3 regions of the Streptomyces sp. NPDC101194 genome follow, and region 2 is predicted to be linked to each of the others. Evidence: riboswitches for the same ligand, from Rfam matches in the RefSeq annotation. Region 2 holds a riboswitch; each other region holds the start of a gene.
The links. A riboswitch is a leader RNA that binds a small molecule or an ion and turns the genes downstream of it on or off. The one in region 2 is predicted to bind cyclic di-AMP.
Positions count from the first base shown of each region.

Region 1: linked by a shared signal. The riboswitch ahead of ACIRP2_RS16710 (M23 family metallopeptidase) and the one ahead of ACIRP2_RS09620 (NlpC/P60 family protein) in region 2 are both predicted to bind cyclic di-AMP.
Region 3: linked by a shared signal. The riboswitch ahead of ACIRP2_RS32965 (peptidoglycan DD-metalloendopeptidase family protein) and the one ahead of ACIRP2_RS09620 (NlpC/P60 family protein) in region 2 are both predicted to bind cyclic di-AMP.

Region 1 covers NZ_JBIWOS010000004.1:18,409-24,113, forward strand. The annotation lists gene ACIRP2_RS16700 (PrsW family intramembrane metalloprotease) at 1-1,321, shown strand, start outside; gene ACIRP2_RS16705 (aldo/keto reductase) at 1,477-2,421, opposite strand; gene ACIRP2_RS16710 (M23 family metallopeptidase) at 2,731-3,996, opposite strand; cyclic di-AMP (ydaO/yuaA leader) riboswitch at 4,008-4,160, opposite strand; gene ACIRP2_RS16715 (PP2C family protein-serine/threonine phosphatase) at 4,440-5,600, opposite strand.
Region 2 covers NZ_JBIWOS010000002.1:625,791-631,495, reverse strand. The annotation lists gene pcrA (DNA helicase PcrA) at 1-1,747, opposite strand, end outside; cyclic di-AMP (ydaO/yuaA leader) riboswitch at 2,168-2,334, shown strand; gene ACIRP2_RS09620 (NlpC/P60 family protein) at 2,341-3,513, shown strand; gene ACIRP2_RS09615 (hypothetical protein) at 3,687-4,040, opposite strand; gene ACIRP2_RS09610 (NlpC/P60 family protein) at 4,397-5,443, shown strand; gene ACIRP2_RS09605 (GNAT family N-acetyltransferase) at 5,553-5,705, shown strand, end outside.
Region 3 covers NZ_JBIWOS010000011.1:302,184-307,888, forward strand. The annotation lists gene ACIRP2_RS32950 (STM4012 family radical SAM protein) at 1-907, shown strand, start outside; gene ACIRP2_RS32955 (STM4011 family radical SAM protein) at 916-1,794, shown strand; gene ACIRP2_RS32960 (SGNH/GDSL hydrolase family protein) at 2,055-2,900, opposite strand; gene ACIRP2_RS32965 (peptidoglycan DD-metalloendopeptidase family protein) at 3,162-4,091, opposite strand; cyclic di-AMP (ydaO/yuaA leader) riboswitch at 4,097-4,255, opposite strand; gene ACIRP2_RS32970 (alpha-galactosidase) at 4,546-5,705, opposite strand, start outside.

The sequences.
Region 1 (5,705 bases), on a different contig from region 2:
GAATCTGTTGTTCGCCTTCGCCTGGGGTGCGTTCGCGGCCGCGCTGGTCGCGATCCTCGCGAATTCGTTCGCGACCCACTGGATAGCCACGGCCACCGCCGATCCGTCGCACGCCGACACCCTCGGCGCCACGGTCATAGCGCCGGTCGTCGAGGAGAGCGCCAAGGCCGCGGCCGTGCTGCTGATCTTCCTGTTCCGAAAGCGGGAGTTCAACGGGATCGTCGACGGCGTGGTCGTCGCCGGCTTCACCGCGAGCGGCTTCGCCTTCACCGAGAACATCCTCTACCTGGGCAACGCCTTCGGCGAGGACCAGCAGATCGGCACCTCGGGCGTCGTCTCGGTGACGGCCGCGACGTTCTTCGTACGGGCCGTGATGTCGCCGTTCGCGCATCCGCTCTTCACGGTGCTGACCGGCATAGGCTTCGGGCTCGCCGCGGCCAGTGCGCGGCGGCGTCGGATCCGCCGCATCGCTCTGCCGCTGCTGGGCCTCGTTCTCGCCATGGGCATGCATGCCTTGTGGAACGGATCGGCGGCCGTCGGACCGTACGGCTTCTACGCCGTGTACGGCGTGTTCATGGTCCCGGCCTTCGGCCTGGTGACCTGGCTGGCGATCTGGTCGCGCCAACGGGAGCTCCGTACCCTCTCCGCCGAGCTGCCGGCCTATGCGGCGGCCGGCTGGCTGACGCCCGCCGAGCCGCTCGCCCTCTCCTCGATGCGGGCCCGTGGCATGGCACGCGACGCGGCACGCCGACGACACTCCCTCGCGGCCCGGGGAAACTGGACGAGCCCGTACGGACCGGCACCCGCGCCGACATCACCGGCCTACGGTCCGGGACACCCGCAGGCACACACGTCGGTGTACGGACCGGGATACGCTCCGGGACACGGGCAGGGGTACGCGCCGGGGTTCGGGACGGGGCACGGGTACGGGACGGGGCATGCTCCGGCGAGTGGGCCGTCGGCCCAGGCCGGTGCTCGCGCCAAGGCGCAGGCCAAGGCCCAGGGCAAGGCTGCCGCCCGCACCGTCGCCGAGTACGAGTCGTTCGCGACGTCGCTGGCCTCACTGCGCAGGCAGGCCCGCCGCGGGACCGCGGGTGCGGATTTCGCCGAACGCGAGCTGGAGCTGCTGCACCATCTCTGGCAGCGCAGGGACGTGGCCGCTCCCGCCCTGACGTACGCGGCGCAGGCGACGGGCCGCCTGCGCCCGCATCGGCCGCCACCCGGCCCGTACGCCCATCCGTTCCCGCAGCACACGCCGTACGGCGGCCACGGCTACAACCCCTATCTGGCCCCGCACCAGCCGCCGCAGCGGAGCCAGTAGGGCCACGCTCGGCACCGGAACGTTCGTCCGTCGCGCGAGAAGGGCGCGGACGGGGCCGACGAGGGCCGGGCGACGACCGTCCTGCTCGCGTGAACGCCCCGGCAGCGCTGTGCTCCCGGGGCGCCCACGGGCGACCATGTACCTGGACGACCGTGTCAGGCGGATGCCTCGGTGAGTTCCGCCAGGTCCTGCTCGGTCAGCCGGAGGTCGGCGACGGCCACCAGCGCGGGCAGCTGTTCGACGGTGCGGGCCGAGGCGATCGGCGCGACGACGGTCGGCCGGGACGCGAGCCACGCCAGTGCGACGGTCGCGATCTCCGCGTCGTGCTCCTGGGCGACCTTGTCGAGCGCGGACAGGACCTTCTGCCCCCGCTCCGACTCCAGGTACTGCCCCGCCTTCTCGGCCCGAGCGCTCTCCACCGAGGCACCCGGACGGTACTTGCCGGTGAGGAACCCGGAGGCCAGGGCGAAGTACGGGACGGCTGCGAGCCCGGCCCGAGCGGCCGTCTCCTGGAGTTCGCCCTCGTATGTGTCGCGGGAGACCAGGTTGTAGTGCGGCTGCAGGGCCACGTAACGGGCCAGCCCCTCGCGCTCCGAGAAGTCCAGGGATGCCCGGAGCCGCTCGGGGCTGATGTTGGAGGCGGCGATCTCCCGGACCTTGCCCTGCTTCACCAGCTGGTCGAGGGCGGTGATGATCTCCTCGACCGGGACGGTCTCGTCGTCGAAGTGCGTGTAGTACAGGTCGATGTGGTCGGTGCCGAGCCGGCGCAGCGACTCCTCCGCCGCGGCCTTGATGTTCGTGGCGGTGAGCCCCTTGTACGCGGGATGGGCGCCGACCTTCGTCGCGACGACGATCTCCGACCGGTTGCCGCGTGCCGCGAGCCACTTCCCGATGACGGTCTCCGACTCGCCGCCCTCGTTGCCCGGGATCCAGGCCGAATATGCGTCGGCGGTGTCGATGAAGTTGCCGCCCGCCGCGGCATAGGCGTCCAGCACGGCGAACGACTGCGCCTCGTCGGCCGTCCAGCCGAAGACGTTGCCGCCGAGGGCGAGCGGGAAGACCTGGAGGTCGGAAGGGCCCAGCTTACGAAGAGAAGTCATATGTGGATCAACGGACACCAGCGGGTCCGCTATTCCGGCAGTCGGCCCTTCAGGCGGTTCCGCCGATCGCCCGGCCCACCGATCCGCCCGGCCGCCGCTCCGGTCTGTCTTCAGGCCCCCGCCCGGCCCATTGCCCGGCCTGCGCGTCGTTCCGTCCCGCTCCTCGTTCCGTCCGTCTTGCCCCTCCGGCCGGAGGAACCGTGCCGACACCCCGGCAGCCCTGACGTCGGGGGGAGAGCGTCAGGGCTGCCGGGGTTCAGCGGCCGGCGAACCGGCTCGGGTCGTGTGGGCCGCGAGGCGGCCGGCGGATCAGGGGTTGAGGCCCTTGCCGCGCAGCCAGGCCATCGGGTCGATGCCCGTGCCGGCCGGGGTGTGGACCTCCAGGTGGAGGTGCGGGCCCGTCACGTTGCCGGTCGCGCCGACCCTGCCGATGGTGTCACCGGTCGTGACCTTCTGGCCGACACTGACACCGATCGAGGACTGATGGCAGAACCACAGCTCCGTACCGTCTTCGAGCTCCAGCACCGTGCGGTAGCCGTACGAACCGGACCAGCCGGCCGACTTGATGGTGCCGCCGTGTATGGCCTTGATCGGGGTGCCCGTCGGCGCTGCGAAGTCGAGGCCGGTGTGGTAGCCGGAGGACCACATCGAGCCGGCCTCGCCGAAGGTCGAAGTGATCGTGTACGAGGAGGTCGGGATGGCGTAGCTGGCGGCCAGCTTGGCGAGCCGCAGGGCCTCCGCCTTCCTCTTGGCCTCTTCCTCCGCCTTCTTCTTCTCGGCGGCGATCTTGGCCTCGGCCGCGTCCTGCTGCTTCTTGGCCTCGGCGGCGGCCTTCTCCGCGGCCGCCTTCTCCTCGGCGGCCCTGGCCTCGGCGTCGGCGGCGTCCTGCTGCTGCTCGGCCTGCTGGAGGATACGGGCACGGAGCGCCTCGCCCGCGTCCGTCGCGCCCCGCTGGGCCTCGGCGGTGGTGATGCCGGCGGTGGTGAGCGGCGCGGACGCGGCGACGGCCTCGGCCTTGTCGGCTTCGGACTCGCCGGAGAACAGGGACCCCACGCCGGGGAGCGACTTGGCGTCGGGCAGGTTGTCCGCGATGGAATCGGGAAGCGAGATGGAGACCGCCGGCTTGCTCTGCGCGGTGGCAATGCCGCCCGCGCCGACCGCCGCGATGACGCCGACCCCGAGCACGGTGGAGCTACGGGCAAGTCCGTTGCGCTGCTTGGCGACGCGGTGCTTGCCGCGCACGGGGCGGACGGACTCCTCGGTGGGGTTCCACTCGTCCCGGCTTCGTTCGGGTTCACCGACGCCGTCGGCGCGAAATCCCCCGCGGAGCTCTGCCGGATCGCCGGACCCGCTGAACTCACCGGACCCGAACTCACCGGTGAAGTCGCCGCCCGGCTCGGTGCCGTAGCCGGTCCCGAACGCCGTTCTCGTCCCGGTGGTTGCGTAACCGGCGTCGGAGGCGAGACCGGGGCCGTATCCGAGGCCGTAGTCGGAACCGGTGCCGAAGTCACCGCCCGGGCCGAAGTCGGAGGTGAACCGCGCGGGGGCCTCGGGGGCAGGCTTGTTGGACGCCACTTGGGCGCACTCCTTTCCTTCCTTCTCGCCTACCGGGTTAGCTGACGGGTTCGGAGCAGGAAGGTCTCCTACGGGCGCCTCTGCCTCTCACGAGACACAGGTGTCCGATTCACCCCATGTAGGTGGTTCCCCGGTTCCCTTGCGGAATTCGGCGCTCGCGCACGGTGCCGCCACTGACGACGGCTGGGACGACCGCGCTGCGTTATCGAACGTTAATAGACACCCGGGCCCTATTCCAAGCTGTTCCCACTGATCGTTCACGTCTTTGGCCTGGACTTTACGGGACATAACCGGGTGGAATCGGATGAGTTGATCGCCCCTCAGCCATTACCCGGATTCTGACGTTGCGTCAAATGTTATGCGGAGCGGCGTGCTTCGGTTACGCACGGTGGCATGCCCGTCCGGCACTCCACCCGGTCCGCACCACGCACCCGCCCCACCCGTCACATCGTGTCCAGTCCCACGATCTTCACCGTCCTGCGCCGGTGCGGCTGCCCCTCCGCGGGACGTACGACCGCGAGCAGCGCCATGTCGTCGGTGGTCTCGCCGCCCGTGTGCCGCCGCACGTCGTCGGTCAGGGCGGACAGCAGCTCCTCGGGTCCCGGGAAGATCCGCCCGCGCAGCCGCGCAGCCGGATCGTAGAAGACCCCGTCGGCGTTCCGCGCTTCGGAGAGACCGTCGGTGTAGAGGAGCAGGGTCGTCCCCGCCGTCAGATCCCATTCGTCCGCCCGGTCGGGCCACACCCCCAGATCCATCCCGAGCGGCAGCGCGGGCACCGACGGCCCCAGCACATCCAGGGCTCCGTCCGGATGCAGCAGGATCGGCTCGGGATGACCACGGTTGACGATCCGCACCCGCGACAGCCCGGACGGGATCTCGGCCAGTACGGCGGTGGTGAAGCCCTCGACCACGTCCAGCCCGCTCCGCCCCGTTCCCTCTCGCGCCAGCGCCCGCTCCAGCCGCTGAGCCACGCCCTCCAGAGAACGTTCCTGCTCGGCCGCCTCCCGGAACGCGCCGATGATCACCGCCACGGACTCCACGGCGTCGAGCCCCTTCCCCCGTACGTCCCCGACCACCAGCCGCACCCCGTGCGGGGTGTCCGCCACGGCGAACAGGTCGCCGCCGACGAACTCGTCCGCCTGCGCCGCCTCGTACCGCGCCGCCACATGCAGCCCGCCGATCCGGTCGGACGGTTTGGGCAGCACGGCCCGCATGGCGGTCTCCGCGATCACCCGCGCGGAGGCCAGTTGCTCGTTGCTGCGCCGCACGACCCCGTTGATGACGATCGCGAGGACCGACACGGTGGCCAGGGTCAGCAGCTCGATCAACGGCACGGCCTGCGGCAACGTGTTGCTGTGCAGGCGCAGCGCGACGATGGCCAGGATCGAGGCGACGGCGGTGAGGACGGTGCTGGACAGCGAGAAGAACGGCGCGGCGATCAGCGGCGCCGCCACGAACAGCGGAATGGCGGTGAAGGTCGGCGGCGTGAGGGCGTCGAACACCAGCCCGCCGAGAATCATCAGGGCGGGCAGCGCGCGGACGAACCGCCGGGTACGGACACCGCCTCCGGCGTGTCTGCCGCCCTGCTTCAGCCGCTTCCACACCTGTGGTCTCCTGCCCGGTACGCGCACGGCTGAGTACGGTGCCGCGCCCCACCTCCAGGCTCACCGGAGCGAGGGCGCGCGGCGACTCCTCATCGGCCAATGGGG
Region 2 (5,705 bases):
CGGCGAGTTCCTGGAGGTTCTCGATGCGGGTCTCGTCCTGCGGGTCGGTGGACGCCTGGAGCTCGGCGAGGTAACCGGTCCGCTCCAGCACGGCCTCCAGGACCACTGCCGGGCCCGCGCCGGACTCGACGATCGTGCGCAGCTCCTCCATCAGCGTGTTGAACCGCTTGACGGCGTTGGCCGACCGGGCCGCCATGCCGTACGCCTCGTCGACCCGTCGCAGCGCCTGCGGGAAGGTGATCTTCTCGCGCAGGGAGAGCGCGTCGATCATCGCCTCGGCACGGTCACCGATGCCGCGCTTGGGCACATTGAGGATGCGGCGCAGCGGGACGGTGTCCTCGGGGTTGGCGAGAACCCGGAGGTAGGCCAGGACGTCCCGGACCTCCTTGCGCTCGTAGAAGCGCACGCCGCCGACGACCTTGTAGGGCAGGCCGACGCGGATGAAGATCTCTTCGAAGACGCGGGACTGCGCGTTCGTACGGTAGAAGATCGCGACGTCACCGGCCTTGGCGTCGCCCGCGTCGGTCAGCCGGTCGATCTCCTCGGCAACGAACTGGGCCTCGTCGTGCTCGGTGTCGGCGACGTAGCCGGTGATCCGGGCGCCCGTGCCGGCGTTCGTCCAGAGGTTCTTGGGACGGCGGCTCTCGTTGCGCTCGATGACCGCGTTGGCGGCGGACAGGATCGTCTGCGTGGAGCGGTAGTTCTGCTCCAGCAGGATCGTCGTCGCGTTCGGGTAGTCCTCCTCGAACTGGAGGATGTTGCGGATGGTCGCACCGCGGAACGCGTAGATCGACTGGTCCGCGTCACCGACGACGCACAGCTCGGCGGGGGCGTCGTGCTCCCCGGCCGGGCCGACCAGTTCGCGTACGAGGGTGTACTGGGCGTGGTTGGTGTCCTGGTACTCGTCGACCAGGACGTGCCGGAAGCGGCGGCGGTAGTGCTCGGCGACGTCGGGGAACGCCTGCAGCAGATGGACCGTCGTCATGATGATGTCGTCGAAGTCCAGCGCGTTGGCCTCGCGCAGCCGGGACTGGTACATCGCGTAGGCCTGGGCGAGGGTCTTCTCGAAGCCGTCCGCGGCCTGGCCTGCGAAGGTCTCCTCGTCGATCAGTTCGTTCTTCAGGTTGGAGACCTTGGCCGTGAACGACTTCGGCGGGAAGCGCTTCGGGTCGAGGTCGAGATCACGGCAGACCAGGGCCATCAGCCGCTTGGAGTCGGCGGCGTCGTAGATCGAGAACGACGAGGTGAAGCCGAGCTTCTTCGACTCGCGGCGCAGGATGCGTACGCACGCGCTGTGGAAGGTCATGACCCACATGGCGTTGGCACGCGGTCCGACGAGCTGTTCGACGCGCTCCTTCATCTCGCCCGCGGCCTTGTTGGTGAAGGTGATCGCCAGGATCTGGCCGGGGTGCACCCCGCGCTCGGCGAGGAGGTGGGCGATCCGGTGGGTCAGCACCCGGGTCTTGCCGGAGCCCGCCCCGGCGACGATGAGCAGCGGGGAGCCGGCGTGGACCACCGCGGCGCGCTGTTCGGTGTTCAACCCGTCGAGCAGCGCCGCGGAGTCGACCACGGGGCGGTGCGCGCCGTCGCGGTAGTACGCGTCCCTGGGCGGCGGGGGCCCGTCGAAGACGCCCGCGAAGAGGTCCTCCGGCACCGCTTCGGGTGCGGAGTCCTCGGGGGGCGGCGGGGGCTCTTCCTCCGAGTGCTGGAGGCCGGCCAGGAAGCTGTCGTCAAAGAGGCTGCTCATCGCTTGTCGAGTCTAAGGGCTGTCCCGCAATCCCTGGCGGGTGCGCGACGACTGCTACGGACCTCGCCGCATTGTCGGAACGTCCGCATACATCCAGTATGCGGACGTCCCTCCGCCTTGCGATGCACCGCATCCGACGCCGCGCACCGGTCCACCAGGGATCACGGGACAACCCTTCAACCGCCGCACCGACGCGTGACTGCCGCTCGGCGAACCACACCCGGCCGCCGGGCACGCACGGAGAGCGGACGCCCACGCCGCGTAAGGAATATCCGCCCTCGGCCACCCTCGTCACCTCCGCCCCGCGGAGGTCACGAAAACGTATCGGGCATATCGAACATCGACCTTCACAGCAGCACCACGGGTTGGCTACCGTGCTCGACCGGGTGGCCCGTACCCCCTGAGGCGAACCACGCCGAGCGGGCGCCCGCGCCGAATCCGGGCCGTCCTCACGGACGTCCGGAGCCGGGGACCCAATACGCGTCACCGGGGTGAATCGGTCCACATCCCCCACTCGGACCGTAGGGCAGCCTTCCGTTCCGCCCGAACCCGACAGCTAACCCGGTAGGCGGTCCACGGAAGGAGATGCCGTCTTGGCATCGCATCGCAAACCGCGCGCCCGGGTGCGCACCACCACACCGGCCGTCGGCCTCACGACGGCCGCGCTGGCATCCGTGACCCTGCTCTCCACGCAGAGCGCCACGGCGGCCCCCGCTCCGAAGCCCAGCATCGAGGACGTCCAGAAGAAGGTCGACGACCTCTACCGGGAGGCGGGCGCCGCGACCCAGCGGTACAACCAGGCGAAGGAGGCCTCCGCCGCCCAGCGCACCGAGGTGGACGCGCTCCTGGACGACGTGGCGAAGCGCGCCGACAAACTCAACGACGCCCGCAGGACGCTCGGCGCCTACGCGGCCGCGCAGTACCGCACCGGGTCCCTCACGCCGAGCGCCACCTTCTTCCTGGCCGACGACCCGCAGTCGTACTTCGACCAGACCCAGCTGATGAACCGGATGACCGGTCAGCAGCAGAAGGCGGTCACGGACTTCCGCGCCCAGCAGGCGAAGGCCTCCAAGAAGCGCGCCGAAGCGGTGCGCAGCCTGGAGACGCTGACCACGACCCAGGCCACACTGCGCACCAGCAAGCAGAACGTCCAGCAGAAGCTGGGCGAGGCGCGGACGATGCTGTCGAAGCTGACCGCCGAGGAGAGGGAGCGGCTCGCGGCGCTGGAGCGCAAGAAGGAGGCGGAGGCCAAGCGCAAGGCGGAGGAACTGGCGCGGCAGCAGGCCGCCGCCAAGGCGGAGGCGGACCGCAAGGCCGAGGAGGCCGCGAAGGCGGCGGGATCCGGCAGCGGTACGGGCACGGGAACCGGCAGCGGTACGGGGACGGGAACCGGGACCGGCTCGGACAGCAGCGCCACCACCAAGGCGGAGAAGGTCCTCGCCTTCGCCAGGGCCCAGCTGGGCAAGCCGTACGTCTGGGGTGCGACGGGCCCGTCCTCGTACGACTGCTCAGGACTCACCCAGGCCGCGTGGAAGGCCGCGGGGGTCGACATCCCGCGCACCACGTGGGACCAGGTGAAGATCGGCACCAAGGTCGCCACGGCGGATCTGCGTCCGGGCGACCTCGTCTTCTTCTACGACGACATCAGCCACGTCGGCATCTACAAGGGCGACGGGATGATGATCCACGCGCCGAAACCGGGCGCGAACGTGCGCGAGGAGTCGATCTACTACATGCCGATCTACGGCAGCGTGCGGCCGGCCTAGACCCGCTGTCCCCCGCGGTCGGCGCGTGGGACGACCCACACGCCGGGCCGGGCACCGCCCCGGCCCGGCGCCGCGCCGGTCGCGATCCGCGGCCCTCGGACCGCGGCACCCGGAGTTCGGGACCCGGACCGCGGAACCCGGCTCTCGGACGCCGGGCCGCGGCCCTCGGACCCTCAGGTCCAGAGCGTGGCGATGAAGATGTTGGCGAGCGTCAGCCCGCCCACCGCCGCGAAGGCGCCCTTGTCGACCTTCTCCTCGTCCCGCTTGACGTAGACGAGCGCGAGGACGACGACCAGGAACAGCAGCTTGACCCCGATCTTTATGTTGTTCACGTGGTGGTCGTCGGCCTCGTTGAGCCCGACCAGCGCGACCCCGGTGACCAGCATCGTCAGCGCGCCGTGCAGCATCGCCGGGACGAACCGGGCCGTGCCCGCGCCCATCGCCTTCATCTGGGTCAGGAAACCGCCCAGCAGCGAGGCGATGCCGATGATGTGCAGGGCGACGAAGACATGAATGAGTACGTCCATGAGGCCGCAGCCTAGCCCCGCCCATATCACCACTCCGCAGGCAGGTGCGGCTTCCTGGCGCTTCACTCGTGTCTGCACCAATTGCCTGACTCTGTTGTCATTTTTCCGATCAGACACAGACAGCGCCGCGCCAAATTCGGGCAATAAGCGTCATTACGACTCTTCCCCGTGCCCCGGGTTTAGCGTCCCTGACCAGGTGACCGTCTTCACCGCCGCTCCGCCCCCGGACGGCACGCCGGTCGCCCCGCCGGGGATCCGGTGGCGGGCCGCCCGGCTGTGGGTGGCCCGCCACCGGATCGTCGGCGGGCCCGCCGGTAGTCCCCGTCGGGCAGTCGCCAGGAAGGACGCACGCCCCCGTGGCAGCGCATCGGAAACCCAAGCAGCGCCCGTACACCGGCTCTGCTGCCCGCACCGCGGCCACCCTCGCCTTGGCCGGGGCCGCCACCGCTGCCGCTCTGCCGGGCTCCGCACACGCCGATCCCCAGCGCACCCCCGCCCAGATCAGGTCGGAGGTGGACCGGCTGTACCGCGACGCGGAAGTCGCCACCGAGCAGTACAACGGCGCGAAGGAGAAGGCCACCGCCGCCGCCGAGGCCGTCGACGTCCTGCGCGACGAGGCCGCCCGCCGGACCGAGCGTCTCAACGCCTCGCGCGACGCGCTGGGTTCGCTCGCCGCCGCGCAGTACCGCACGAGCGGCCTCGACCCCGCTCTGCAGCTGGCGCTCTCCTCCGACCCCGACCAGTATCTGGAGCGCGCGTCGTACGTGGACCGGATCAGCGACCGCCAGGCCGCCGAGGTCGACACGGTGGAGCGGCAGGTCGCCAGGATCGCCCAGCTGCGCTCCCAGGCCCGGGGAAAGCTGGCCGCGCTGGCCTCGCGCCAGGCCGAGCTGAAGAAGCACAAGGCGACGGTCAGGAGCAAGCTGGCCGACGCGCAGCGGCTCCTCGCCACCCTGTCCCCCGCCGAACGCAGCGCCTACGAGGCCTCGGACGGCGCGCGTTCCGCCGGCCGTGCCGACCGGGGCATCGCGCGCGGCTCCGTCCTCGCCCCCAATGCCCGCGCCGCCGCAGCCGTCGCGTTCGCGTTCGGAGCACTCGGCAAACCGTACGTCTGGGGCGCGACCGGCCCGTCCTCGTTCGACTGCTCCGGGCTCACCCAGGCCGCCTGGCGGTCCGCCGGCGTCTCGCTGCCCCGGACCACGTACACCCAGATCAACGCCGGACAGCACGTCTCGCGCTCCGAACTGGCCCCGGGCGACCTGGTGTTCTTCTACTCCGGTGTCAGCCACGTCGGGCTCTACATCGGCAACGGCCGGATGATCCACGCCCCGCGCCCGGGGGCGCCGGTACGGATCGCGCCGATCGACCAAATGCCCTTCGCCGGAGCGACCCGGGTGGCATAGGCTCCCGACTCCGATCCGGATCGACCCGCCGTCGGGGCAACTCCCGCTGCCAAAACGGCTCGTCGTCGGAGCGGCCCGCCATCGATCAGCCGACCGGAGGACACCCCGCATGCCCATGGACGTCGAGGTCCAGATCCATGCCCGTACGCTCGCCCTGCGCTCCCCCGACCACCTCCGGGTCGGCCCCTTCACCGTGCGGTACAACCCCGGCTGGTCGCTCAAGTACGCCAATTACGCGATACCCGACCGGGACGCCGTACCG
Region 3 (5,705 bases), on a different contig from region 2:
CCGGCTGGCGGTCCTCGCCGACCGCGGGACGACCAGGATCAGCATCGGCGTGCAGAGCTTCGTCGAAGCCGAGGCGCGTGCCGCCGTACGACCGCAGCGCCGCGCCGAGGTGGAGGGGGCGCTGGACCGGATACGTGATGCCCGCATCCCGGTCCTCAACATCGACCTGATCTACGGGATCGACGGGCAGACCGAGGACAGCTGGCGCACCTCGCTGGACGCGGCGCTCGGCTGGCGGCCGGAGGAGCTGTACCTCTACCCGCTGTACGTGCGTCCGTTGACCGGTCTGGGACGGCTCGGCACCGACGGCGAGGCGGCGGCGGACGCCGCCTGGGACGAACAGCGGCTGCGGCTGTACCGCGCGGGCCGGGACCATCTCCTCGCCCGCGGCTACGAGCAGGTGTCCATGCGGATGTTCCGCCGCTCCGACGCCCCCCGGACGGACGGCCCGGACGACTACGCCTGTCAGACCGACGGCATGATCGGCCTGGGGTGCGGCGCCCGTTCGTACACCACGGGTCTGCACTACTCCTTCGACTACGCGGTGGAGATGCGGGAGGTTCGGGCGATCATCGACGGCTACACCGCGACCGAGGACTTCTCACGCGCCGAGGTCGGACGGTACGTCGACGGCGACGAGGCCCGCCGACGCCATCTCCTGCAGTCGCTCCTGCAGGCCGAGGGGTTGCGTCCGGCCGACTACCGGGAGCGGTTCGGCAGCTCCCCGGCCGACGACTTCCGCACCGAACTGGCCCGGTTCGAGGCGCGTGGCTGGCTCGACGCAGCGGCCGGTGCGTCCGGCCTGCTGCGGCTCTCCCCCGAGGGTCTGGCCCACTCCGACGCACTGGGCCCGGAACTCTTCTCCCCCGGCGTGCGGGCCGCGATGGCCGCCTACGAACTGAAGTGAGCGTGCCCATGGACCTGACCATCCTCTATCGCGGCCCGCTCGCGTCCTGCGACTACGACTGCCCGTACTGTCCGTTTGCCAAGCGGCGGGACAGCCGGGAGCAGTTGCGTGCCGACCGCGCCGCGCTGGAGCGGTTCACGGCGTGGGCCGCCGTACAGACCGGCGACCGGCTCTCGGTCCTGTTCACCCCGTGGGGCGAGGGTCTGGTCCGCTCCTGGTACCGCCGTGCGCTGGTGGAGCTGGCGCGACTGCCGCACATCGGCCGGGTCGCGATCCAGACCAACCTCAGCAGCCGTACGGACTGGCTGGCCGAGGCGGGTGACGCCGGTCGCGAGAAGATCGCGCTCTGGTGCACGTACCACCCGGGGCAGACACCGTACGAGCGGTTCCTGGCCAAGTGCCGGGAGCTGACCGCGCTCGGCATCCGCCACAGCGTCGGGGTCGTCGGTCTCGACGACCATCTCGACGAGGCGCGACGGCTGCGGGCCGCGCTGCCGGGCGAGGTCTATCTCTGGGTGAACGCCGCCGAGGGGCACAGCTACACCGACGAGGAGGCGGATCGGTGGACGGCCCTCGACCCGCTCTTCCCGTACAGCAGGCATCCGCACCGCTCGGCCGGGCTGCCCTGCCGGACGGGCGAGTCGGTCGTCTCGGTGGACGGTGACGGCACGGTGCGCCGCTGCCACTTCGTCCCGGCGGAGCTGGGCAACCTCTACGACGGAAGCTATCGCCGCTCGCTCGGCCCGCGGGCCTGTCCACTCGCCGTCTGCGACTGCCACATCGGCTATGTGCATCTGGAGACGCTGCCGCTGTACGACGTCTTCGCGGGCGGAGTGCTGGAGCGGATACCGGCACCCCCGTTGTCGTCCCTCGCCGGACGGTCCTGAACCTCGGGACCGTCCGGCGAACGAGGGCACCGGCGGGTGGCGTGCCGGGCGTCGCGAGCCGGTGGACCCGTCCGGACGCGGCACCAGGACGCGTCTTCGAGCCGGCGACGTTCGGCCGGAGGCCGGGCCGTGCGGCGTCCGGCGCGTGCGACCGCACGGCGGAAGATCGCCCGCGTACCGGACGTACGTGGACGGCTCCGGCAACGCTGCGAGCGTGCGTGTCAGGCGTCGCACGGCAGACAGCAGTTCGAACACACGGTCTAGAGCGGCAGGAGGTCCGGCCGCTTCGCCTCGACGTGGTCGCCGGAGGACTCGCCCCGCAGCCGACGGCCGATCCACGGCACCAGGTACTCGCGTGCCCAATGGATGTCGTCGCGCCGGACTTCGAGCGTGCCTCGCTGTGCCTGCGGGGGCCATTCCTGGTCGGGGTCGGCCGGCACGTCGAGGCCGAGGACCTGGGCGGCCCGCAGCGCGACCCTGGTGTGTCCCTCGGGCGACAGATGGAGCCGGTCGTCGTCCCAGGCGCGCCTGTCCTGGACGGACCGCAGCGACCACAGGTCGAGGACCGGGCAGTCGTAGCGGTCGGCGATGGACCGCACATGGGCGGTGTAGGTGGCGATCTTGCCGCGCAGATGGCGCAGTACGGGAACGCCACGGGTGTCGAAGCCGGTGGTGACCATGACGGTGCCGACCGATCCGGTCAGCTCCGCGACCGCGCGCTCGAAGCGCTCGGCGACGTCGTCGGGGTCGGTGCCGGGCCTGATGATGTCGTTGCCGCCCGCGCAGAAGCTGACCAGGTCGGGTGCGAGCTCCTTGGCGCGCGGCACCTGCTCCTCGACGATCTGGTCGAGCAGTCGTCCGCGTACGGCGAGATTGGCGTACCTGAAGTTCCCGTGCGCGGAGCCCTCGGTGCCCGACCCCGTATCGAGGTCGGGGAGCTGGTCCGCGAGAAGCACCGCGAACCGGTCCGCCCAGCCGACAAAGGTCCCGTCCGGGCCGGGGTCGCCGACCCCCTCGGTGAAGCTGTCGCCGATCGCCGCGTACGACCCGATGACACCATGTCGATTGATGACGCCACGTTGATTTTTTCTCGAATCGTCTGCCACAAACGCTTATCCTGCACCGCTGAATGTGACCTACGCGACCGTAATAAGGGGTTGACGGGTGGTGAGATAGACCACCCGGTCAGATTCGGTAAAGGGGGAATAAGCAGAAGGGGCGGTGCGCCGCCGCGCACCGCCCCTTCCATGGCTCGGGTCATCCCCAGGTCCTGTCGTCCGGATCACGCCGGGCTCGCGTGCCCGACAGGCCGATCCGGCCCGATCCGGACGAAAGACGCCGGTTGTTCAACTGCCCCGTCGTTCGGCTCAGACGTAGATGCCGTGCGAAGCCAGGAAGGCGATCGGGTCGATGTCCGAACCGTACGCCGGGCCCGTGCGGACCTCGAAGTGCAGGTGCGGTCCGGTGGCGTTGCCGGTGGCGCCGGAGAGGCCGATCTGCTGACCGGTGCTCACGGACTGGCCCGCCGAGACGGAGATCGAGGACAGGTGACCGTACTGCGAGTAGTGGCCGTCGGCGTGCTTGATGACGACCTGGTTGCCGTACGCGCCACCCCAGCCGGCGGTGACGACGGTGCCGGAGGTGATGGCCTTCACGCCGGTGCCGGTGAAGACGGGGAAGTCGATCCCGGTGTGGCTGCCGCTGGACCAGTTGGAGCCGGAGGCGCGGTAACCGGTGGTGTGGTTGCCGGGGACCGGGTGGACGTAGCCCGAGCTGCTGCTCTGGGTGGCCGGTGCGGAGGTCTTGGACTCCTTGGCCGGGGTGGACTTGACCGCGGCGGACTTCTCCACGACCGACGAGGGAACCGAGGGGGCCTTCGAGGGGAGGGCCGATCCCGCGCCGGCGCCGGTGGCCGCGGCGTCGGCCGACGCCGTGCCGCCGAGCGTCAGCTTCATGCCCGGGAAGATCAGACCGGGGTCCTTGCCGACGACCTCGCGGTTGTCCTGGTACAGCTTCTGCCAGCCGCCCTCGATCTTGTGCTCGGCGGCGATCTTCGACAGGTAGTCGCCGGAGACGACGGAGTAGGTCGTGGTGGCGGCCTGCTTCTGCGCGACCGGCTGCGCCGGGGCGGCGTGCGCGGCGACGGAGGCGGACTGCGTGGCGGCGGCCGGGGCGGCGTGGGCGCCGGTGGCGCCGAGCAGCGGCAGCGCGATGACGGCGCCACCGGCGCCTGCGGCCGCGACACCACGGGCGATGACGCCGGACTTCGTACGACGATGCTTACCCGATATGGGCATGGGGTGCTTCCTCTCCGGCGCCTACGAGGTGAGCTGTCGGGTTCGGACTGGAGATGCCCGGCCGCGCCGAGCGCGGCTTCACCCCGAGCCGGCCGGATTTCTCCGATCGGCGGCCTACCTGGTTCCCCCGCTCCTGCCACACGATGAGTGGGTGCGAATTCCGGGCGGCGGCAGGATTAGGCGGTCCGACCGGATTGACGGTGACCGTAAGCGAGTCGGGACGGCGAGAACAAGCCACCGGTTCCGCACCGGAATCCGTGCCAGGAATTCGGCACGGAATTCCGGTCACACTCCGTGGACAAGAGATCTTGAATTTCCGCGCCGCGCACGGAATACCCGGCCGCCCCGCCAGTACACACCGTCACGGATATGATCCCGCTCACGAGAGGGCGACCATCTGCCCGACAAACAGTGCGCGTTCGGGTCAAATCCGCACATTATGGACACATCGCATTCAGCGCTCGCGCCGCAGCCTCAGCACTCCCGCGTCGAGATCCCCCTGGAGCCCGGTCTGCAGTCCCTGGTGCAGCAGCACCGAGCCGTGGTGCACCGCCCCGGTGTCCAGGCAGGTGTACGTCGCCGCGGGGTGGAGCCCGCGCAGTCTGAGGGCCGGGGGTCGCTCCCCGTACCTCTGCGCCTCCAGCCACATCAGGACGACGGTCTCCTCCCCGTGGACGTACTGGACCGCGCCGAGTCCTCCCCGCGGGGCACGGAGCCGGTACAGGTCGCCGAGCTGCACCACCGACCGGATCTCCTTGTAGAGGCTCACCCAGCCCCGCGCCTCGGCGAGTTCCGCCTCACTCCATTCGGTGAGGTCCCCTCCGACCCCGAGCACACCGGCCATCGCGCTCACGAAGCGGAAGCGCAGCGAGCTGACCCGGCTGTTGAGCTGGACGTTCGGGCTGTCGGTGACCCAGGCGGCCATCACCCGGGCCGGATGGATCTGACCGAAGCCCTCCTGAATGGCGAGGCGGTCGAGCGGGTCGGTGTTGTCGGAGGTCCACACCTGGTCCGTGCGGGACAGAATCCCCAGATCGATCCGGCCGCCGCCGCCCGAGCAGGACTCGAAGGCGACCGAGGGGTGCGCGGCCCGGAGCCGGTCGATCAGCGCGTACAGGGCCTGCACATGCTCGATCCAGAGCTTCTGCGGATAGCTCTCGCCGGGCCAGCCCGCATCGGTGAAAGAGCGGTTGAAGTCCCATTTCACATAATCGACGGGCGCACTGGAGAGCAGCGTGTGCAATTGCTCGTAGAGATGCTCCCGCACATCGGTGCGGGCCAGATTGAGCACCAGCTGATTACGGAACTCGGTACGCGTCCGGCCGGGGAAATGCTGCACCCAGTCCGGGTGTGCGCGATAGAGATCGCTGTCGGCATTGACCATTTCCGGCTCGACCCAGATGCCGAACTGCATACCGAGACGGTGCACTTCGTCGGCGAGCGGCGTCAGCCCGTCGGGGAAACGGTCCGGATTCGGCGTCCAGTCCCCGAGCCCCGCCCGGTCACTGGTGCGCCGGCCGAACCACGCGTCGTCCACGACGAACAGTTCGACCCCCATCGCGGCGGCCCGCTCGGCGAGGGCGCGCTGCTGCTCCTGCGAGATGTCGAAGCCGG